2 regions of the Pedobacter sp. SL55 genome follow, and region 2 is predicted to be linked to the other one. Evidence: riboswitches for the same ligand, from Rfam matches in the RefSeq annotation. Region 2 holds a riboswitch; the other holds the start of a gene.
What was found. Region 2 has a riboswitch for S-adenosylmethionine ahead of OVA16_RS16590 (O-acetylhomoserine aminocarboxypropyltransferase/cysteine synthase family protein). Riboswitches for the same ligand answer to the same signal wherever they lie in the genome.
Positions count from the first base shown of each region.

Region 1: linked by a shared signal. The riboswitch ahead of metH (methionine synthase) and the one ahead of OVA16_RS16590 (O-acetylhomoserine aminocarboxypropyltransferase/cysteine synthase family protein) in region 2 are both predicted to bind S-adenosylmethionine.

Region 1 covers NZ_CP113059.1:1,654,661-1,666,527, reverse strand. Annotated here, with positions in the region: gene OVA16_RS07595 (hypothetical protein) at 1-42, shown strand, start outside; gene OVA16_RS07590 (cytochrome-c peroxidase) at 53-1,183, shown strand; gene OVA16_RS07585 (methylenetetrahydrofolate reductase) at 1,868-2,821, opposite strand; gene metH (methionine synthase) at 2,890-6,630, opposite strand; SAM riboswitch class I at 6,739-6,842, opposite strand; gene OVA16_RS07575 (Bax inhibitor-1 family protein) at 6,960-7,700, opposite strand; gene OVA16_RS07570 (hypothetical protein) at 7,735-8,301, opposite strand; gene murQ (N-acetylmuramic acid 6-phosphate etherase) at 8,383-9,186, opposite strand; gene OVA16_RS07560 (S41 family peptidase) at 9,349-10,962, shown strand; gene OVA16_RS07555 (alpha/beta hydrolase) at 10,959-11,867, opposite strand, start outside.
Region 2 covers NZ_CP113059.1:3,705,446-3,717,312, forward strand. Annotated here, with positions in the region: gene OVA16_RS16565 (SDR family oxidoreductase) at 1-87, opposite strand, end outside; gene OVA16_RS16570 (lipocalin family protein) at 249-740, opposite strand; gene OVA16_RS16575 (trans-sulfuration enzyme family protein) at 884-2,002, shown strand; gene cysM (cysteine synthase CysM) at 2,143-3,015, opposite strand; gene OVA16_RS16585 (serine O-acetyltransferase) at 3,081-3,887, opposite strand; SAM riboswitch class I at 4,177-4,287, shown strand; partial or broken gene OVA16_RS16590 (O-acetylhomoserine aminocarboxypropyltransferase/cysteine synthase family protein) at 4,545-5,842, shown strand; gene OVA16_RS16595 (homoserine O-acetyltransferase family protein) at 5,899-6,957, shown strand; gene OVA16_RS16600 (homoserine dehydrogenase) at 7,038-8,279, shown strand; gene OVA16_RS16605 (dihydrolipoamide acetyltransferase family protein) at 8,868-10,220, opposite strand; gene OVA16_RS16610 (competence/damage-inducible protein A) at 10,352-11,605, opposite strand; partial or broken gene OVA16_RS20295 (putative LPS assembly protein LptD) at 11,686-11,867, opposite strand, start outside.

The sequences.
Region 1 (11,867 bases), 2.1 Mb from region 2:
ACTTTCCAATACAAATTAAGCCCTAACGCACTTACCTTATAATTCCCTAAAAATGAAAAGATTAATCATACTCGCCACCATTTTGGTTGTATTTGTAGGCAGCTCTGCTTTTTTGCAGGAAAAAGCCTACACTATAGCACAACTGAGAGCGCTTTACAGTGGCGACCCTACCAAGTGGCCCAAGCCAGAGTTACATGACGAAGCCAAACCTGGCTTTAAAGACATTGGCTACCTGGGCAGACCAACTTACCCTGCAAATAACCCGTTTAGTGAAGAGAAGCAAAAGTTGGGGAAAATCTTGTTTTTTGACCCACGATTATCTGTTTCTGGACAAATTGCCTGCGCCTCGTGCCACGACCCCGAACTGGGCTGGGGCGATGGCAGACGTGTAGCTTACGGGCACAGCAGGCAAACGGGCAAACGTAACGCTATGACCTTAATTAACGTTGCTTTTTATGAAAAGTTTTTTTGGGATGGGCGTGCAACAAGCCTAGAAGACCAAGCGAAATTTCCGGTACAAGACCACGTAGAAATGGCTACCGATTTAACCATTATGGTAAAAAATGTAGCAGCAGTTGCTGGCTACAGGCCTTTATTTGCACAAGCTTTTGGTAGTGAAGAAATTACTTTAGATAAGATACAGAAGGCCATCGCTACTTTTGAACGGAGCATTGTAAGCACCAACAGTCGTTTCGATTCTTTTGTAAAAGGCAACAGCAAAATATTGAAAGATGACGAAGTGATGGGCCTACATTTATTCCGCACCAAAGCGGGATGTATTAACTGCCATAACACACCATTGTTTAGCGATAATAAATTTCATAATGATGGCCAGGCCTTGTTAGGTAGCCGCATGGAAGACAGGGGAAAGTATAATCTTACCAAAAATTTAAAGGATATTGGCTCGTTTAAAACACCATCGTTACGCGAAACCAACATTACTGGCCCGTGGATGCACCATGGCAATTTCCCTTCGTTAAAAGATGTGATAGAGTTTTACAATTTAGGCAACCCTATCAGTTATCAAAGAGCACACGTCATTCCAGATTCGTTAAAAAATCCAAAATCGGCAATGTTAAAAAAATTAAACTTAACTTTAACCGAACAACAGCAACTAGAGGCTTTTTTAAAATCGATAAGCACACAAGTGCAAAAAATTATGCCTCCTAAATTGCCAGAATAAAAAACGCTTTAATATGGATCTTTTAATACCAGAAACAGGCTTACTCATTTGGAGTATACTATGCCTAGTCTTCATGAGCTTAACTTTTTACATCATGATACTTTTAATTAAGTTATTACGAAAAAAGCTAAGAGAATAATCTTCGAAACAAAAAAGCATAGATTTGAAATCTTGGCTGACGGAAGAGTAATATTCTAATTCCCGTTTGGCTCTAGCCAACGGAGTGAATACGATTTATTAAGGCTTTAGCCTTTAATGCGGCTAAAGCCTCTTTCTTTACATCCATTAACCATCTGCTAAAGCAGACGGCAATGAACCGCTAGTATAAATACTAAAGTTTCGAACATCCCTAATTTGTTACTTCGGATGGCGGAAGAACATATTTTATTCCCGTTTGGCTTTAGCCAAAGGTTTGGAAACAATGCGTTAGGGCTTTAGCTACAATTTTGGCTAAAGCCTTTATCTTTACATCTATGAACCGTCTGCTAAAGCAGACGGCAACAAACCAACAGCACAAATACTAAAGTTTCGAACATCACTAATTTGAAATCTTGGCTAAAGGGAGCGCATATTTTCATTCCCGTTTGGCTTTAGCCAACGGATTGTAGACTATTTGTTAAGAGGCTTTAGCCGCATCAACTGCAATTTTGGCTAACTAACCACTCGCAAACAAACACTTACGATCTAAAAAACTGCTTTAGCAATTTCTTTAGTTTGGTCTGGTTTGCCCATGGTATAAAAATGCAGTACAGGCGCACCAAATTCAATTAATTCTTTGCACTGTTTAATCATCGCCTGCGTACCAATTTCCTTGGCCTCTGCATTATTTTTAGCTGTAGATAACGCCTCGGTTAATTCATCAGGTAAATCTATATGGAAAATTTTAGGCAAAGCGTTTACTTGACCCAAAGTGCTAATAGGCTTTAACCCCGGAATAATGGGTACATTGATGCCGTTATCTCTACATTTCTGTACAAATTCGAAATACTTTTGGTTATCGAAAAACATCTGTGTCACGATAAATTCAGCGCCCAAGTCTACTTTTTGCTTCAAGTATTTGAAGTCTGTATTTAAGTTCGGCGCCTCGAAATGTTTCTCCGGATATCCGGCAACGCCAATGCAAAAATCACTTTTAAAAGTCTCTACATCTTCGTGCAAGAATTTACCTTCATTGTGGTTTTTGATGTGTGATATCAAATCTGTAGCATAAGCATGGCCGCCTGGTGTAGGCACAAAAGAGCTATCCGCTTTGCGTGCATCGCCTCTCAAAGCCAATACGTTATCAATACCTAAAAACTGTAAATCAATTAATGCATTCTCAGTTTCTTCTTTGGTAAAACCACCACAAATTAAGTGTGGTACGGCATCTATTTTATATTTATGGATAATAGCTGCACAAATGGCAATAGTACCAGGTCGTTTACGATAAGATACCTTTTGCAACAAGCCATTGGGATGCTCTTTGTAAATATAATCTTCCCTTAACGAAGTTACGTCTATAAATGGTGGTTCAAACTCTAATAGCGGCTCTATTCCATTGTATATCCAATCTATACCTTGCCCTTTAATTGGCGGCAAAAGCTCGAAAGAGAATAAGGTCTTACCCTTTGCATTTTTGATGTGTTCTGTAATCTTCATACCCCAAACCCCTAAAGGGGCTTTTTATTTATTATGTTTATGCCCTCCCCCTTTAGGGGGTCGGGGGGTTAATAAGCTAAGTTAGGTGCCAACCACCGTTCCGCTTCTTCCAAATTCATTCCCTTACGCTCTGCATATTCTTCCACTTGGTCCTTCCCTATTTTCCCCAACCCAAAATATCTAGACTCTGGATGCGAAAAATAGAAACCACTTACTGCGGCAGTTGGATACATCGCATAGCTTTCTGTTAAGCGCAAACCAATTTTTTGTTCCGCTTCTAGCAAGGCAAACAAAGTTCCTTTTTCGGTATGTTCTGGACAAGCAGGATAACCTGGTGCAGGACGAATACCTGCGTACTGTTCCTTAATCAATTCGTCGTTGCTTAACTGCTCATCTTTTGCATAACCCCAGTAATCTTTACGCACCAACTCATGTAATTTTTCGGCGAAAGCTTCGGCTAAACGATCTGCCAGGGCTTTAACCATGATACTATTGTAATCATCAAAGTTTTTCTCGTACTCGGCCACCAATTCATCACAACCGATACCCGCAGTTAAAGCAAAACCACCGAAATAATCTTGTTTACCGCTTCCTTGTGGTGCAATAAAATCAGCCAGTGCATAATACGGCTGACCATCAACTTTCTCTGCCTGTTGACGCAAGGTGTGTATTTTTACGAGTTTTGGGTTATGAGTTGTGAGTTGCGAGTCTGGCTTATCTCGTAACTCGTAACCCGAAACCTGCAACTCTATATCATCGCCTATGGCTTGCGCTGGCCAAAAACCGAACACCGCTTTTGCTTTTAATAACTTTTCATCAACAATACGTTTCAACAAAGTTTGTGCATCAGTGAATAATTTCTTTGCTTCGTCGCCAACATTCTTATCTTCAAAAATTCGAGGATAACTACCACGCAGTTCCCAGGTATGGAAAAATGGCGTCCAATCGATATAAGGAAGTAACTCTTTTAAAGGAAAATCTTCCAATACCTTTGTGCCTGTAAATTTTGGCGCAGGAGCAACTTGTGTTAAATCTATCTGAAACTTGTTAGCTCTCGCTTCTTCTAAAGTTTTGAAACGCTTATCCGAACGCTTGTTCAAATGTGCTTCACGGGCTTTATCATATTCAGCTTTAATTTGCGAGATATATCCGTCACGTAATTCGCCATTCATTAAGGTGCTACAAACTGTTACACTTCGCGAAGCGTCTAACACGTGAATTGCCGGACCAGAATAATTAGGTGCAATTTTCACGGCAGCATGTATTCTAGAAGTAGTTGCACCGCCCACAATTAAAGGAATGGTAAATCCTTCGCGTTCCATTTCTTTGGCAAAATGAACCATTTCATCCAGTGATGGCGTAATCAACCCACTCAAACCAATGATATCAGCATTAATTTCTTTGGCTTTTTTGATGATTTCCTGCGCAGGTACCATCACGCCCATGTCTACAATTTCGAAGTTATTACAAGCTAACACTACCCCTACAATGTTCTTTCCGATGTCGTGTACGTCGCCCTTCACAGTAGCGAGTAAGATTTTACCGGCCGACGAGCCTTGTGCGGCATCAGGGTTGGCTTTTTTCTCCTCCTCAATAAACGGCAACAAATAAGCCACCGCTTTTTTCATTACCCTAGCAGATTTTACCACCTGCGGCAAGAACATTTTTCCGGCGCCAAACAAATCTCCAACAATGTTCATTCCGTCCATCAACGGACCTTCAATTACCTGAATTGGTCGTGGATATTTCTGACGGGCTTCTTCAACATCATCATCCAAAAACTCAACTATACCTTTTACTAATGAATGAGATAAACGCTCTTCAACGGTTCCTTGTCGCCAAGCCTCGTCTTTAACAACAACTTTTCCTTTATTTTTTACTGTTTCTGCAAACTCAACCAAACGTTCAGTTGCATCATCTCTACGGTTTAACAATACATCTTCTACACGCTCTAAAAGTTCAGGTGCAATTTCTTGATAAACTTCTAGCATCCCCGCATTTACAATTCCCATGTCCAAACCAGCGTGGATAGCATGGTACAAAAATGCCGAGTGCATGGCTTCACGCACTACATTATTTCCTCTGAAAGAGAATGAAATATTGGAAACCCCGCCGCTTACTTTAGCGTGAGGTAAGTTTTGTTTAATCCAACGGGTAGCCTCAATAAAATCTACCGCATAATTATTGTGCTCTTCTAAACCCGTAGCTACGGTCAAGATGTTAGGATCAAAGATGATATCCTGTGGGGGAAATCCAATCTCGTTCACTAGGATATTATAACTACGACTACAGATTTCTACTCTACGTTCGTAATTATCAGCCTGACCTTGCTCATCAAAAGCCATTACCACTACCGCAGCCCCGTAACGCATAATTTTACGTGCATTGGTTTTAAAAATTTCTTCGCCTTCTTTTAAGGATATCGAGTTAACGATGCCTTTTCCCTGCAAACATTTTAAACCCGCTTCAATTACCGTCCATTTAGAACTATCGACCATGATAGGCAATTTGGCAATATCAGGTTCCGAAGCAATTAAATTCAGGAATTTGGTCATTGCCGCTTCACTGTCAATCATCCCCTCATCCATGTTTACATCGATGATTTGCGCACCGCCTTCTACTTGTTGCAAGGCAACAGCTAAAGCAGCTTCATAATCTCCGCCTAAAATTAATTTAGAGAATTTCGGCGAACCTGTGATGTTGGTACGCTCTCCCACATTCACAAAAATACTTTCCGGAGTAATGGTTACGGGCTCTAAACCACTTAAGCGTAAATACGGAGCAATGGTTGGAATTTTTCTTGGTTGTGCCGCCGCTGCTTTTTTGGCGATGCAGCCAATATGGTCTGGCGTAGTACCGCAGCAACCACCCACAATATTTACAAAACCAGAGGTGATAAAATCATCTACTAAATGCGCCGTTTCATGAGGCATTTCATCGTAAGCGCCGAACTCGTTAGGTAAACCCGCATTTGGATAAGCAGAAACGTAACAATTGGCTTTTGCCGCCAATTCCTCAATGTGCGGACGCATTTCTTTCGCTCCTAAAGCACAGTTAAAACCAATACTTAAGGGATTGGCGTGTGCTACAGAGTTTAAGAATGCTTCTGCCGTTTGACCAGATAAAGTTCTTCCCGAAGCATCAGTAATGGTTCCCGAAATCATGATTTCGAGCGGCCCCTCCCTAAATCCCTCCCCTAAGGGGCGGGACTTGAGTTCCTCCTCATATTGTTTAATGGCTGCAATGGCTACTTTTGCATTTAAAGTATCAAATATGGTTTCAATCAATAGCACATCCGAGCCACCATCTACCAAACCTCTAATCTGCTCATAGTAGGCATCAAAAAGTTCATCGTAAGAAATGGCTCTAAAACCCGGATCGTTTACATCTGGAGATAATGAAAGCGTACGGTTGGTTGGGCCAATGGCACCAGCCACAAAACATTTCCTATCGGGATGCTTTGCCATAAACTCCAAGGCTGCTTCTTTGGCAATTCTCGCCCCTTCGTAACTCAACTCATAGCTCAGCTCTTCCATTTGGTAATCTGCCATTGAAATACGTTGCGTACTGAAGGTATTGGTTTCGATGATATCGGCCCCTGCTGCTAAATATTCGGTATGAATAGCTTTGATAATATCAGGGCGGGTAATGTTCAACAAATCGTTGTTCCCCTTTACATCACAGGGATGATTAGCAAAACGCTCGCCTCTAAAATCTTCTTCGGTTAGGGTGTAACGCTGTATCATGGTACCCATGGCACCATCTATAATTAAAATACGTTTTTCTAGTTCTTCTCTAATGCTACTCATTCAGTATTGCGTATAGAGATTTGCGTATAGAGACATATCGCAATACGCAATACGCTTTACTCAAATCTATTAGCTTACTCTAAAAGTATTGGAATTGGCCTTCCCTTAAACTTATCTTCTCTCGCCACTGCTGAGATTAGAAATTAGCACCTTGTTGGCACAGGTTGCTAAGACTTCGTTGGGTCTATTCCCTCCATCTTTCTTAATAAGCAATGCAAAGGTGCAACATCCGCTTATCATTTCCAAAAATATCAGTGTCACAACCAAATAAAATTACAAAGGCCACGCAAAATTGCATGGCCTTCGATATAAAATTTTGTTTAAGCGGATTATCTTCTGTCTCCGAACACTCTCAATAAAGAAAGAAATAAATTGATAAATGTAATGTAAAGTGATAAAGCGCCCATCAAAGCTAGCTTTTTGCTATCAGCTAAGGCAATTTCGTTTCCATTCTCATCTAAACCTTCGCCTATTCTTTTAATTTCTTGTACTTTGTAAGCTGTTAAAGCAGTAAAAATGGCAATACCTACAAAGCCCAAAATATAGCCTAAAGTATCGCTACCAATAAACATATTGATAATGCTTACCACCACTAGACCAATTACACCAGCCATTAAGATAGGACCAAATTTACTTAAGTCTACATCAGTAGTGTAGCCCATAATTGCCATAACTGCAAAAATGATAGCTGCTGCAGCAAAACATATCGCAATAGAAGCTGCTGTGTAGATTAATAGAACAAAGCCCAACATCACGCCAGTTAAAATAGAGTAAAGCAAGAAAATACCTACTAACGCTGGGTAAGAAAGTCTTTGCATTGCTGCCCCCATTAGCATTACTAAGCCAAGTGGTGCAAATATGGCGATGTAACCAAGTACTGTAAAACCTCTCTCGCTTACCAATTGAGATAATATTCCTGGAGAATTTACTAATCCAAAAGCTGCAACACTTGATACGGCAAGAGCCACAAACATCCATAAGAAAACGTTAGCGAAGAATTTTTTAGCAACTGATTTCTCTTGTACAAAAACTGAATCGTTCTGATATTGATAATTTTGTTGTTCCATCATTAATTTAAATTGGTTAACGGATAAAAATACAATTTTAGTTTAACCTTTTGATCAAAAGTTCTTCAACTTTTTTGTAAAATTGAAGTGGCTTAAGCTTGCGCCAGTGCAAATCATCTAGTTCTCCACCAAAGTTGATGTAATAATCGATACTATTTTCACGGAACTCGCGGATTACATGCTCATTGAAATTGATGCCTGCAATCCAACCATCTTCTACATCCTGAAACCACTCTTCGTAATAGCTATCGTCTGAAGCATGGAAGTTTAAAACGTTCTCTCCAATTAGGATAAATTTATTCAGTCCTTCGTCAACCATCAACTCTAAAATCTCCCTTTTTAACATCATGATATCATTGTTGATGGTATCATTCCATTCGCCCATTAGCTCTATAATGGCATACTGCCTATCATAATCGGCGTAGAGCACTTTAATGTAAAGGGTGTTAGAGCCAAAGGTATCCCATTGGGGATGAATGAGATAGTTATAAAGCTGTTTATCGTAGTAAAATTCTGAATACTCTGTATTGTAAAACGGCGAACGCTCATCCTCAGCGGCAATGTAGTCGTCTCTCCACTGATAATATGGTTCTATTTCATGCATGATACAAATTTACGATTTTAGAATTACGATTTTAGATTTCTACACCCAATAATCGTAATTCTAAAATCGTAATTCGTAAATCTATTTGCTTGCTTCTACAGCCTTACGTACGCTTCCGTATTTGATTAGCAATTCTGCGGCTTGTTCTTGGCCAATGTTTAATTCTTCCATTACCATGTGGGTACCTCTATCTACCAATTTATGGTTAGTTAATTGCATATCCACCATTTTATTTCCTTTCACACGCCCTAACTGGATCATTACCGTGGTGCTCAACATATTTAACACCAATTTTTGCGCAGTTCCAGATTTCATACGTGTAGATCCCGTTAAAAACTCAGGGCCTACTACCACTTCTACTGGATAATCAGACTCGGCAACTATTGGGCCGCCTTGGTTACAAATGATACAACCTGTTAGCACGCCATGTTTACGGGCAGTATTTAAGCCCCCAACTACATAAGGCGTAGTACCCGATGCCGCCAAACCAATCAAGCTGTCTTTTTCGCTAATCTCGTACTCTTGCAAATCTTTCCAGGCCTGCTCGGCATCATCTTCGGCAAATTCTACTGCTTTACGAATGGCTGTATCGCCACCCGCTATGATACCCACCACCCAGTCAAAAGGTACACCAAAGGTTGGCGGACACTCAGAGGCATCTACCACACCTAAACGACCACTTGTGCCAGCACCAATATAAAACAACCTCCCGCCCGTCTTCATTCTTTCTGCTACTGCTGTAGCCAATTTTTCTATTTGAGGCAATGCTTTTTCTACAGCCAGAGGAACTAATTTATCCTCATTATTAATGCCTGTCAAAATCTCCATTACCGACATCTTATCGATATCCTTGTAGTTAGACTCTTGTTCGGTTACTCTTTTCATTTATATTTTTACTAGCGTGTTCGTCTCACAAATTTGCACATTACCGCAATTTCTTGCAAGAGTTTTCAAATATCGGCAATAATTATTAAAAAACTAAATTGTTGATTAGACGTTTTCCTAAATAAGACACATATTTTCATAACTTTGTTGCATCCAAAACTGATGAAAAAAAATACCCGTACCAACTTATTGATTGCGTTAGCTTATTGCGTAACGTTAATTGGTGGCATGTATTTGGGTTACAAACTCTTACAAAACCAAGGCTTCAAGGTACAAGATGATATGAGGTATGCCAATACCGAAGAAGCAAAGGTGGAAGACATCATCCATATCATTAAAAAAAAATATGTTGATGATATTAATGCCGACAGCTTAAAGCATTTGCCGATAGACAGTCTTTTACACCAGCTCGATCCGCACAGTGCCTATTTACCTCCCACCGAAGCTTTTGAACTATCTGAAACCTTAGAAGGCAATTTTGAAGGTGTAGGTGTAGAATATTACATCTTAAACGACACTTTGTTGGTTACCAATGTGGTTAAAGACGGGCCAGCTTTTTTAAGCGGCATTAAACAAGGTGATAAAATTTTGAAAGTAGACACCACCGTGGTAAGCGGCAGAATGCTACCTCGCTCTGCAATGATGGGTAGAATTAAGGGAAAAAAAGGCACTACAGTGCAATTAACGGTGCTTCATCCCGGCAATACAAACCCGGTTACACTAAATGTGAAACGTGGAAAAGTTGAAGTAAGCAGTATTGATGCCGCTTATATGCTTAACCAAGAAACAGCTTACATTAGAATTAGCAAGTTTGGCGCAACAACAGATACCGATTTTACTACTGCTGTTAAAAATCTTAAAGCAAAAGGTATGAAAAAAATGGTTTTAGATTTAAGAGATAACGGTGGCGGATATTTAACCGCCGCAACCTCTTTAGCTAACCAATTTTTGCCAGAGAATAAACTAATTGTTTACACCAAAGGCAAGCACGACCCACGTACAGATTATTTCACTACTGGCGGCGGAGAGTTTGAACAAGGCAAACTAGCTGTTCTAATTAATGAAAACTCTGCATCTGCTAGTGAGATTTTTGCGGGTGCTATACAAGATTTAAACAGAGGCGTTATTATTGGCCGCCGCTCTTTTGGTAAAGGTTTGGTACAAGAACAATTTGCTTTTGAAGATGGCTCGGCACTTAACCTAACCATTGCCCGTTACTACACCCCATTAGGCAGAAGTATTCAAAAATCTTATAAAAAAGGCTACAAAGCCTATCAGCGAGAAATTGAAGAAAGACTAAACACCGGCGAACTTACCGCAGAATCCAACAAGGCTGATAGCCTAATGAACAACATGCCTTATATTACCAAAGATGGAAAAAAAGTTTTTGCTGGCGGCGGCATACAGCCAGATATCTATGTAAAACTAGACACACTTGGCTACAACAAATTTTACGCTAGCTTATTACAAAAAAATATTTTTGTAGATTTTGTTTTTGAAACTTTAGCCGATAGATATACCCAAGAATATTTGAACAGAGCAGTTGCTGTTTTCAATATTTCGGATAAAGATTATGTTGACTTTTTGAAGTACGCGGAAAGTAAAAAAATTGTTATCGATACCAAGCAGCTTATTCAAGCTAAACCATTGATCTACAAAAACCTGAAACTAATGCTTTACAAATACTACTTGGGCGACAATGGTTACTACAAAGCACATAACCAAAGCGACCCAATGATTAAGCAGGCTTTAGGCTACCTGGCAGCTTCCAATTAGTTGATTTTATTAGCCTTTAGCCAATTTTTTAAACGCTCAAACCAATCGTCTGCGGTAGTTTTATTGTTAAGGCCAAAGCCATGCCCACCTGCTTGGTAAACATGCAACTCGGCAGCCACGTTATTTTTTACCAAAGCCTCATTGTATCTTAAACTATTTTGAACTGGCACAGATTTATCGTTGTTAGCGTGTACTAAAAAAGCCGGAGGTGTTTGTGCAGTTACCTGTCGTTCCGAAGAAAAATATTTCCTTTGTTCTTCTGTAGGTGCCTCGCCAAGTAAATTCTTTACAGAGCCACCATGCGTATACTGACCAAAGGTAATTACCGGATAAATCAAGATAGAAAAGCTAGGGCGTAAGCTGATATTTTCTTGGTTTTCGATTTTCATATCGGCAAAGTGGGTACTGGCGGTAGAAGCCAAATGGCCACCCGCAGAAAAGCCCATAATGCCTACCCTGTTTACATCTATCCCCCAAACTGAGGCATTTTTTCTAACTAAGTAAATCGCTTGCAAAGCATCTTGCAGCGGGCCAGTGCTTTTATCTTTCATAATTAAATCGCTAGGCAAACGATATTTTAATACAAAAGCGGTTACGCCAATTTCCTGAAATTTCTTAGCAACATCATGTCCTTCTTTATCTATGGCCAAAATGCCATAACCACCGCCTGGGCAAATAATTACCGCAGCGCCACTTGGTTTTGCTGGCTGATATACGTACAATTGGGGTTTAGCAACCATACTTACCCTTACCACTTTATCTTCGCGAGTGGTGGTTTCTTCCACATAATCTATCGGTGTAGGCTTGGCTCCCGGAATAACGCCTCCATATAAAGAAATTGCCTGTTGAGCATTAGCACTCATAATTGCAAATAAAAGAAAAGTTAATAGTCTTAAAGCTTTATA
Region 2 (11,867 bases):
TTTATTTTCAGTGCCCGGATAATCCTGGTATGGTGTATCAAATGGCGGTGCAGAAAACATCTTTTTTGGATCTATATTTTGCTCCATAATATCTTTTACTTAATCATATAATGAAACGATTGAAAAGAATAAAAGTTCAGTAGATTTAGCTTTTTGGCATTAATACTGATTATCCATACGTATTTATCCAGCAATAAAAAAGCCGTAAACAAAACTGCTTACGGCTTACATTGAAATTTAATAAGATTTTAGTTTACTGCTTTTACGAAGTTCATTACAACGTAAGCGGTTTTACCACTGTATTCTATCGGAGATTTGATCATCATTGTACTTTCATCAGCACCAGCCAATACTAAACGATAACCTTCGATTATATTTCTAGCCTTTTCACCTTCGTATAATTTTTTAAATTGGAAAGTTTCATCAGCTGTGCTTACCGACCAAAAAATATTTTGTGTTTTAGCAGAACAACTTGCGCTAGCAGGTAAGCTATAGCTACCATTTCCGCTGTTGGTTAACCTCCAAATACTACCAACAAAACATTTATAAGAGCTTTCTCCTAAAAATGATCTTACTGCCACATCAGGAATACCTTCGAAAGTAATGTTGTTCAACATCCAGTTACCTGTAACATTACCTCTCCTAACGGCAGGCGCCCCTGTTGTAGTTTTTGGAGAACAACTTTCTAACACCATTAACGATGCAGAGAATAAAGCAATAGCTAAAATTAATTTTTTCATCTGTTTTTGATTTTTTTATTGAAGTAGGTTAAACCTCTACATTGAATATAATTTTTGTGAACTCTTCACATAAATCTTGCCAAAAATAGAGTATTTCGGCTATTTCATTTACATTTGTTTAATTACCAATTAAATTAAATCTTATGAAGCCTGAAACTAATGCTATACATGCCTCTAACCTAGTTAAAGCCAGTACAGGAGACGTTACTTCTCCCATTCATTTGTCTACCACTTATTTTAGAGGCGAAGATGGTGGCTATCCGGGTGGTCACATGTATAGTAGAGTAAGCAATCCAAATCGTTCTGCCTTAGAAAAAATAATTACTGTTTTAGAGGGCGGTGCCGATACTTGTGCGTTTTCGTCGGGCAATACTGCCGGCATGGCCATTTTCCAAGCCCTAAAACCTGGTAGTCATATTATTGCACCAGACGACATGTATTGGGGCTTTAAAAAGCAATTGCTGACCATTTTTGCAGATACCTTAACTTTCGATTTTGTTGATTTAACAGTAGTTGAAGAAGTTGAAAACTATGTAAAAGCAAATACAGCATTGCTTTGGGTAGAAACCCCTTCCAATCCACTTTTAAAGATTTGCGACATCGAAGCATTGGGGAAAATTGCGAAAAAACATCAACTGATATTTGCCGTGGATAGTACTTTTGCCTCGCCAATTTTGCAAAACCCTATTGCCTTAGGCGCTGATATTGTGATGCATTCTACTACCAAATACATTGGCGGACACAGTGATGTTTTAGGTGGTTCTTTAACTTTTGCGGTTAAAAATGAGTTTTTTGAGAAGATTAAAAACATTCAAGAAACTGGAGGCGCTGTGCCTTCGCCATTCGATTGCTTCTTATTGCTACGAAGTATTAAAACTTTAGCTTACCGTATTAAAGGGCACTGCGAAAATGCAGAGAAATTGGCCAGTTACTTAAATCATCATCCTAAAGTAGAAGCGGTTTTTTATCCTGGCTTAGCTTCTCATCCGCAGCATGAAATTGTAAAGAAACAAATGCGTGGTTTTGGCGGTATGCTTTCTATTTTAACCAAAGGCGATGCCGATTTTGCCAGAAAAGTAGTGAATAGTGTTAAAGTTTTTAGTCAGGCAACGAGCTTAGGCGGTGTAGAAAGCTTAATTGAGCACCGTGCTTCTGTAGAAGGACCGACTAGCAAAACCCCACAAAATTTAATTCGTATTTCGGTAGGTTTAGAGCATATTGATGACTTAATTGCAGATTTGGAGCAAGCGTTAGGGAGTTAAAAGTTGAAAGTCAAAAGTTAAAAGCAGTATTGTGCATAAAAGGAATCCCGTAAATTGCGAGGCACGAAGCAATCTTACTAAGATATACGAACATCCTAAACATATCGTGATGCCAACTTGATTGGACATCGTAATGCCTTTTACCCAAACAAATCGCTACTCAAATACCGATCTCCCCTATCGCAAGCAATAAAAACAATCAAGCCGCTTTCCAATTCTTCGGCTAGTTGCAAGGCACAATGCAATGCACCGCCACTGCTCATACCAGCAAAAATACCTTCTTTCCTAGCTAAAGTCCTAGCAGCTAAGGTTGCATCTTGCTGAGAAACATCCATAATTCTGTCTACTCTTTCAGGCTCATAAATCTTTGGTAAATATTCAATTGGCCATCTACGAATACCTGGAATGGATGATTCTTCTGTCGGTTGGCAACCTACAATCTGAATATCCGTATTTTGCTCTTTCAAATATCTTGAATTTCCCATGATACTACCTGTAGTACCCATGCTACTCACAAAATGAGTAATCTTACCTTGGGTTTCTTCCCAAATTTCTGGACCTGTAGTTTTATAATGCGCCAAGTAATTATCAGGATTGGCAAATTGGTTCAGCAAAAAATAACCAGGCTGTGTTCCCTTTTCTTCTGCATAATCTCTACAAACTTCAATATTTTCTAACAAAGTAACTTTAGCGCCAAAAGCTTCCATGGTTAAGGTGCGTTCTCTGGTAGAACTTGCTGGCATTACCAACTCAATCTCAATTCCGTAAATGGATGCAATCATGGCTAAGGCAATCCCTGTGTTTCCACTGGTTGCTTCAATCAGCTTGGTGTTTTTATCTACATCGCCTCTTTCCATCGCACTACGGATCATGTTCAATGCAGCCCTGTCTTTCACACTTCCACCTGGATTATTTCCTTCAAGCTTAGCGTAAATTTTGACGTTGGGATTGGTATTCAGATATCTAATTTCCGCCAGTGGCGTATTGCCGATGCAATCTATAATGGTTTTCATATTTTTATAATTTCACAGATTAAGAGATTTCACAGATGTGATTATCATTTATTACAGTCTAACCATCAACTGCTCTTCTCCTTAATTTTAACCTCTGCCTGATGGTAAACTGTAGAACCTTCTGGAACACTCTTCGTTAACCAAACATTCCCACCAATTACACTATGGTCTCCAATAAAGGTTTCGCCACCCAAAATGGTTGCACCAGAGTAAATAATTACATGGTTGCCAATAGTTGGGTGTCTTTTGATGTTTCGTTGTTCTTTATCTACACTTAACGCTCCCAAAGTAACGCCTTGATACAATTTAACGTGGTTGCCAATTACCGTACTTTCTCCAATTACCAATCCCGTACCGTGGTCAATATATAAATATTCGCCAATTTCTGCTGCCGGATGAATATCAATTCCAGTTGTGGTATGTGCATATTCGGTAATGATACGCGGAATATGTGGCACCTCTAACAAGTGCAATTCATGCGCAAAGCGATACATCGCCACCGCAAAAAAACCAGGATAGCAGCGAATGATCTCGAACTCACTTTGTGCCGCCGGATCTCCATCTACCAACGCCATTAAATCTGTATTTAATTTTCGGTAAATCTCTGGCAAATTTTTAAAGAAAGTATCCGCAGTTCCTTTGCTAAACGTTTTATCAGGCGATTTTGTAGATTTCAATATCAACTGGAGCTCTTCTTTCAATTCGAAAAAAATACCTTTTAATACCTCTTGATTATAATTGGAGGATGCTCCTCTTTCAGGAAAAATCAAATTTAATAACGATTGAGCCCAATTTGCAATAGTCTGATTGGAAGGCACAACCTGTTGCTGGTTTTGGCGTTGGATAATGCTATTTAGGAATGCTGTATTCAAAATCTAAAAATATATAGTAAGTCTACAAAGTTAGTATTTTATTCATTCAAGAATACTCCGATATATCATTCAAGTATCTTTTTAGTCACAGATGCACAGATAACTTCTATTTACAGGTATTTAATGTAAACCGATTATCTGTGTATCTGTGGTTAACCAAACAAAAAATTAATTGAAAATCAAGCATTTAATTATTTTTCAGAATTTTATTTTGTATTAAAATAAAAAACACCCTATATTTGAAACATTATTTGGAACACCAAGTAAAAGTCAATTACCTAACGGTGTTGATTTATAAAGAAGTGGCGAGAGACAGGCTCACAGACCCACTGGCAACCCTCAAAAAGAGAAGGTGCCAATTCCTGACCAAATTGCATGGTGCATTTTGGAGATATAAATTAATAAGATGAAACTAATTAATTCTATTTCAAGAAACACGTTTCCCGAGCAGGTCGGCAAAACTTCTATTATTGGCAATTGCTGCAGTATGCAATTGATGATGTGTATGTGCATTCGCATGTACTAAAATCAAAAATCTTCCACTTGTAATTTTCTCGCAATTAGGAAGGTCCCGCTGAAACGGGATACGCCCCACTGACGTACCTTAACAGGTTCAACATTTAAACATTTCAACCTTAACTTTAAAACTTAAAAACCATGTCTCAACATAAATTCGAAACACTACAAATACACGCTGGACAAGAAGTAGACCCAACAACTGGCTCGAGAGCAGTGCCTATTTACCAAACTACCTCATACGGTTTTAAAAATTCTGAACATGGCGCTAACCTATTCGCTCTAAAAGAATTTGGGAACATCTACACCCGTATCATGAACCCTACTACCGATGTATTTGAAAAACGTATTGCAGCTTTAGAAGGCGGTGTAGCAGCTTTAGCAGTTGCTTCTGGCCAAGCGGCACAGTTCATCTCTTTAAACAACATCCTACAAGCCGGCGATAATTTCGTTTCTTCTAGTCACTTATACGGCGGTTCTTACAACCAATTCAAAGTTGCTTTTAAACGTTTGGGCATCGGCGTAAAATTTGCTGATGGCGATAACCCATCTGATTTTGAAGCTAAAATTGACGAAAATACGAAGGCTATTTATTTAGAAACTATCGGTAATCCATCTTTCAGCATTATTGATTTTGAACAGATTGCCGCTATTGCTAAAAAGCACGATTTACCTTTAATTGTAGACAATACATTTGGCGCCGCGGTTATTTATTCCGTCCTATTGAGCACGGCGCTAACGTAGTGGTACAATCTGCTACCAAATGGATTGGCGGCCACGGTACAAGCATTGGTGGAGTAATTGTTGATGGTGGCAATTACAACTGGGGCAATGGCAAATTCGCTGCTTTTACAGAACCTGCTGAGGGTTACCACGGCTTAGTTTTTAACGATGTGTTTGGTCAAAATGGTCCTTTCGGCAATATTCAATTCATCATTAGAGCTCGTGTAGAAGGTTTAAGAGATTTTGGAGCTTCACAATCACCTTTCAATTCTTTCTTGTTATTGCAAGGTTTAGAAACACTTTCGTTAAGAGTGCAGCGCCACGTAGAAAACGCATTAGCTTTGGCTAAATGGTTAGAAAACCATCCGGCAGTTGCCAAAGTAAACTACCCCGGCTTAGAAAGCAGTCCATATCACGCCAATGCGAAGAAATATTTATCTAACGGCTTTGGTGCGGTATTAAGTTTCGAGCTAAAAGGAAGTAAAGAAAATGCAATAAAATTAGTGGATAGCCTAAAACTGGTAAGTCATTTAGCTAATGTAGGTGATGCCAAAACGCTAATTATTCAGCCTGCGGCAACTACACATCAGCAATTATCTGAAGCAGAACAATTAGCCGCTGGTGTTACGCCAAACCTACTCAGAGTATCGGTTGGTATTGAACATATCGATGATATTAAAGCAGATTTTGAACAAGCACTTTCAGTTATCAGTTAACAGTTTTCAGTCAGCAACCTTACACTTCCGATAGCTATCGGAACCAACTTTTAAACATGTCTAACACCTATAAATATCCAAAAATATTCAAGCTAGAAAGCGGAAAAAAACTTCGCAATCTGGAAATTGCATATCACACTTACGGCACCTTAAATGCAAAGAAAGACAATGTAATTTGGGCTTGCCATGCGCTAACGGCAAATGCCGATGTATTAGATTGGTGGAAAGGATTGTTCGGCACCAAAGATTTGTTCAATCCAGAAGAGCATTTTATTGTGTGTGCAAATGTTTTGGGTTCTAACTATGGTACAACCAACCCATTAAGCGTAAACCCAGTAACTGGCCAGCCTTATTATTTGGCTTTTCCTGAGTTTACCATTAGAGATTTGGCGGCAATCCATCAAATATTAGCAGATCATTTAGGTATTAAAACGGTAAAGACTTTAATTGGTGGTTCGTTGGGTGGCCAGCAGGCTTTGGAATGGTCTATTACAGGTAAAACTGAAATCGAGAACTTGATTTTAGTAGCTACCAACGCAGCTCACTCGCCTTGGGGAATTGCCTTTAACGAAAGTCAGCGTTTGGCCATTGCTACCGACAGAACTTTCTTCGCTAACAAACCTGATGGTGGTTTAAAGGGACTTAAAACTGCAAGAAGCATCGCTTTGCTTTCGTACCGAACCTACGAAGCTTACAACGAAACGCAGCTAGAAAGCGTAAACGATAAAGTGACCGATTTCAGAGCCTCATCTTACCAAAACTATCAGGGCGAAAAATTGTGTAAACGCTTTAATGCCTACAGCTATTGGTATTTAAGCAAAGCGATGGATAGCCATAACGTTGGCCGCGGTAGAAAAAGCATAGCTGATGCCTTGAAATTGGTAAAAGCGAATACACTTGTTGTAGGTATTGAGAACGATGTGCTCTTCCCTATTACCGAACAACAGTTTTTAGCCAACAACATTACCGATGCACAATTTGCCAGCATTAAATGCGCTTACGGCCACGACGGATTTTTAATAGAAACAGATAAGTTAACGAACATCATTGGCACGTTCTTGAAAGAAAATGCCGCAAAAAACAAGAAAGTAATAAAGTTAAATAGAACAGCATAGCGAAGAATGCTGAGCGTTTGGGGTTAAGCGTTTGCCAAAATGTCGCAAAACGCAAAACGCCAAACTCAATACCATAAAACATGAGCAAGAAACTTAAAATAGGATTATTTGGATTTGGCGTAGTTGGCCAAGGGCTACACGATATCATAAAGGCACAAAACCTAAATCTAGAAATTGTTAAAATAGCCATCAAAAACCCTGAAAAACGCAGAACCTTAGATGCGCATCTTTTCACAACCTCACATGATGAAATTTTAGACAATCCCGAAATCAACACCATTGTAGAGTTAATTGACGATGCCGATGCGGCTTATACAATCACCAAAAAAGCATTGAGCAATGGAAAAAACGTAGTATCGGCCAATAAAAAAATGATTGCTACCCATTTAGAAGAGTTGGTAAAGCTGCAAGAAGAACACGGCACTTCGCTGCTATATGAAGGCGCTGTTTGCGGCAGTATCCCAATCATCAGAAACTTAGAAGAATATTACGACAATGAATTGCTACACGGCATCAGCGGCATCTTTAACGGTTCTTCTAACTACATTTTATCGAAGATATTTAACGAAGGCGCTAGTTACGAAGCTGCTTTAAAAGAAGCACAGGATTTAGGTTTTGCAGAAACTAACCCTATTTTAGATGTGGGTGGTTACGATCCTAAGTTCAAATTAACCATTGCTACAGCACACGCTTATGGCCTATTCTTAAATCCAGATAAGATTTTGAACATTGGTATCCAAAATTTAAGCGATGCTGATATCCAATACGCAAAAGAAAAAAACTACAAAATTAAATTGGTGCCAACTACTAGAAAAATCAGCACCAAACAGGTAATTACGTTTGTATTACCAAAGTTTGTAAAAAGCGACGATTTCTTGTACAACGTAGAAAACGAATACAATGGGGTAACGGTGCAAGCTGCTTTTGCCGATAAACAATTCTTCTTTGGTAAAGGAGCTGGAGGCCACCCTACTGGTGCTGCTGTACTTTCGGATATTGCTGCATTGCGTTACGATTATCGTTACGAATACAAAAAATACAAACAACAAAATGGCTTAATCCATACAGATAAAGTTAGCTTGGAAGTTTACTTACGTTACCAACACGAATACACGGTAGAGAAACTACAAATCGAAAATATTTCGGAGCGTTTTTCACGTAACGACTACAAATATGTAATTGGCAGCGTAAGCCTGAAAAGTCTTTTAGAAAACAAAGATATTTTGGTAAACAAAGATGTTTTTATTGCCCAAACTGGCCGAATTAGCTATAGCGAACAAGATATTAAAGCTATAGCCGAAGAAGGAGAATTAGTAAATTAAATTTTTATATTGTTTTGTTTTGATGGTAAAATGCCCAGATGGATGTCTGGGCATTTACTTTTAAGGCCTTTTTTATTGAGCCACAGATGCACAGATATTTTTATTTTCATTCTATCCTGCATCATTTTGTCTATAGTTTTTTTGAAGAGCACTAGCATTGCTACTATTTACCGAAAGTCTGGCTGTTCGTTACAACTCCTCTCCCGATATAAAATCGGGATGTGGGGTTTCCACTACTATCCAGTCTATTTAACCTAATTTTTTGTTCCAATTTAAGTTAGATTGTAATACGTTGAAAACACCCCGGTCTTCGACCACCCCTCTGAAAGAGGGGATTGGCGTGATGAAAATTCCCCTCTTTTAGAGGGGTGCCCAACGGGCGGGGTGTTTTTTTGACTTGACTTTAGTGCACAGTGTTTACTTAATTAAACCTGATAGTAGCGAGCACGTATCCCGATTTTATCGGGAGAAGTAAAGCGAATAGGACTACAACTTCCGATAGAATACCGACATTCATTTTCTAAAAACAAAAAATCCCGACAAAAAAATTCATCGGGATAGATTTATATCATTCAAATAGAAGTCTAGTTAAGAAATTTCTCTGTTGATGTCCCAATTTTCTAAATAATCTGCCACTCGGCGTACAAAAGAACCACCTAACGAACCATCAACCACTCTATGGTCATAAGAAAGCGAAAGGAACATCATGTGTCTAATGGCAATTACATCGCCGTGTTCGGTTTCTAAAACTGCTGGTTTCTTTTTAATGGCACCAACTGCTAAAATAGCTACTTGTGGCTGGTTAATAATTGGCGTACCCATTACATTACCAAAAGAACCCACATTAGTTAAGGTAAAAGTTCCATTTTGGGTTTCGTCTGGCTTAAGTTTAGAAATACGAGCTCTGTTAGCCAAATCATTTACCGCTTTGGTTAAACCTACGATATTCAATTGATCAGCATTTTTAATTACCGGCACAATTAAATTACCGGAAGGCAATGCCGCCGCCATACCGATATTGATATCTTTCTTTTTGATGATTTGCGTTCCGTTCACAGAAACGTTAATCATAGGAAAGTCTTTAATTGCTTTAGCTACTGCTTCAACAAAGATTGGCGTGAAGGTAATCTTCTCATTTTCACGTTGCTCAAAAGTCTTTTTCACCTTATTCCGCCAAAGCACCAAATTAGTTACATCTGCCTCTACAAACGAAGTTACGTGTGGAGAAGTTTGCTTACTCATTACCATGTGATCGGCAATCAGTTTACGCATTCTGTCCATCTCCATAATTTCATCGCCACCGCTTACACTAGCAGCTATTGGAGCGGGTTGAGCAGCTTTCTCTTGCACAGGTGTCTCTACAACAGATCTTGCCTGCGCTAAAGTATCGCCAATTCTAGAAGTAGAGCCTCCCTTTTTAGCTTGTATATGGTTCAGTAAGTCTTCTTTGGTTAAACGGCCATCGGCTCCAGAACCTTTAATACTATCTAGTTCTTCGATAGACAAACCTTCTTCTTTGGCAATATTTTTTACCAAAGGCGAATAAAACCTGTCCGAAGATTTAAAATCTACATTTGCTTGAGGTGCTCTATCTGTAGTTGGCAACTGAGCAATTCCAGGAATGGTTTCGGCAACTGGCTCAGGTTTTAGTTCTTGAGCTTGTTCAGGAACAGACGCATTTATTTCTACTTCAACGCCATCGGCTAGCTCAATAATTGCAATAACGGCACCTACTTGTACCACATCATCAGCTGCAAACAATTGCTTTACCAATTTACCTTCTACTGGCGACGGCACTTCCGAATCTACCTTGTCGGTAGCAATCTCCAAGATAGTATCATCCAAATTAATGTGGTCTCCAGGCTGTTTAGTCCATTTAATAATGGTCGCTTCGGCAACACTCTCCCCCATTTTAGGCAATAACAATTCGTATTGAGCCATATCTTTTTTTATTAATGTAATTTGGTTATGTGGGCAAAAGTACGCTTTTTAATACTTTATTAAAAGCAGTTCGCCGTATTCAATTCTCAGTTTTCGGCTTTCGCAGTTAAACAATTAAACAATTTAAACAATTAGGCAACCTCTAAATCTTGCTTTAACTGCATAAACAACATCATCATTGCTGCCATTGCCGAGCGTTCTATATTTTGAAAACGTTGGTTAGCGAACTTATACATTTTAGCCTTAGCACCTTTATGGTCTGCTACTGCTATCCATACCGTTCCAACAGGTTTATCTTCGGTGCCACCATCTGGGCCTGCTATGCCCGTAATAGCAATGGCGTAATCGGTTTTAAAGTTGGCCGCTGCTCCATTTGCCATTTCTATTGCTGTTTGCTCGCTTACCGCTCCAAATTCCATCAGTGTTGTTTCTTTAACACCAAGTATAGTTTGCTTTACAGCATTAGCGTAAGTAACGGCACTACCTTGAAATACCTTAGAAGAACCTGGATGTTGTGTAAATAAGTGCGACAGGTATCCACCAGTACAACTTTCGGCTAACGACAAAGTCAAATTGTGTTTACCCATTAAATTTAAAATTGCTTTTTCGAAAGGCAAATCTTCGGTAAGCACCACGTATTTTTTTATACGATTTACAATTTTTTGCGTAAACAAAGCTACTTCGGCCAATAAAACAGCCTTATCAGTACCAGTAGCACTTAATCTTAATCTTACCTGTCCTAATTTTGGCAAATAAGCCAATTTAATGTACAATGGTAAAGCTTCTTCTATATCTGCTATTTGTGCCGCCAAGAAAGATTCTCCTAAACCCGCGGTTAGTATACTTTGATGAACGATAAAAGGCATTTCGAAACGCTGCTGAATACGAGGAATAACTTCTTCCGTCATCAAATACTTCATCTCAAACGGTACTCCAGGCATAGAAACAATGATTTTTCCATTGTGCTCAAACCACATACAAGGCGCCGTACCATTTTCATTTTTAATTACGGTACAACCGTCGGGCACTTCGGCTTGTTTAATGTTTACATCAATCATTGGTCGGTTAAGCTTTTCGAAAAATGCTTTTACATGCGCTAAAGTGGGTTCGTCTAGCCTTAAAGGCATATTAAAATACTTCGCTAAAGTGTGCTTGGTAATATCGTCTTTAGTAGGGCCTAAACCGCCGGTAATTAAAATGATATCTGCACGTTGCTGTGCTTCGTTTAATGCGCTAATGATATGATTGGCATCGTCAGAAATAGAGGTAATTTGTTTAACCTTAACACCAATTTTATTCAGCTCTACTCCCATCCAGGCAGAGTTGGTATCCACAATTTGACCAATCAGAATTTCATCGCCAATGGTTATAATTTCTGCTAACATATTTTAATTTTAGATTTTAGATTTACGAATTACGATTGAGCTCTTAATCATCGGACTTCGGACGTCAAACTTACCGACTGTTAATACCTCGTATAAAAACCTTTACGCTTGCTTAATTTTAAATCTTGTAAAACTGATGCTTTTACTCTGATATCTATCGAATAACTTTGATAGGCGCCAAAAGGTACCCAAGTTGCGCTCAAATCCCAACAATGTAGATCTCTGTAAATAGCAAAGTTGGTTTGCGATAAGTTTTTAGCCT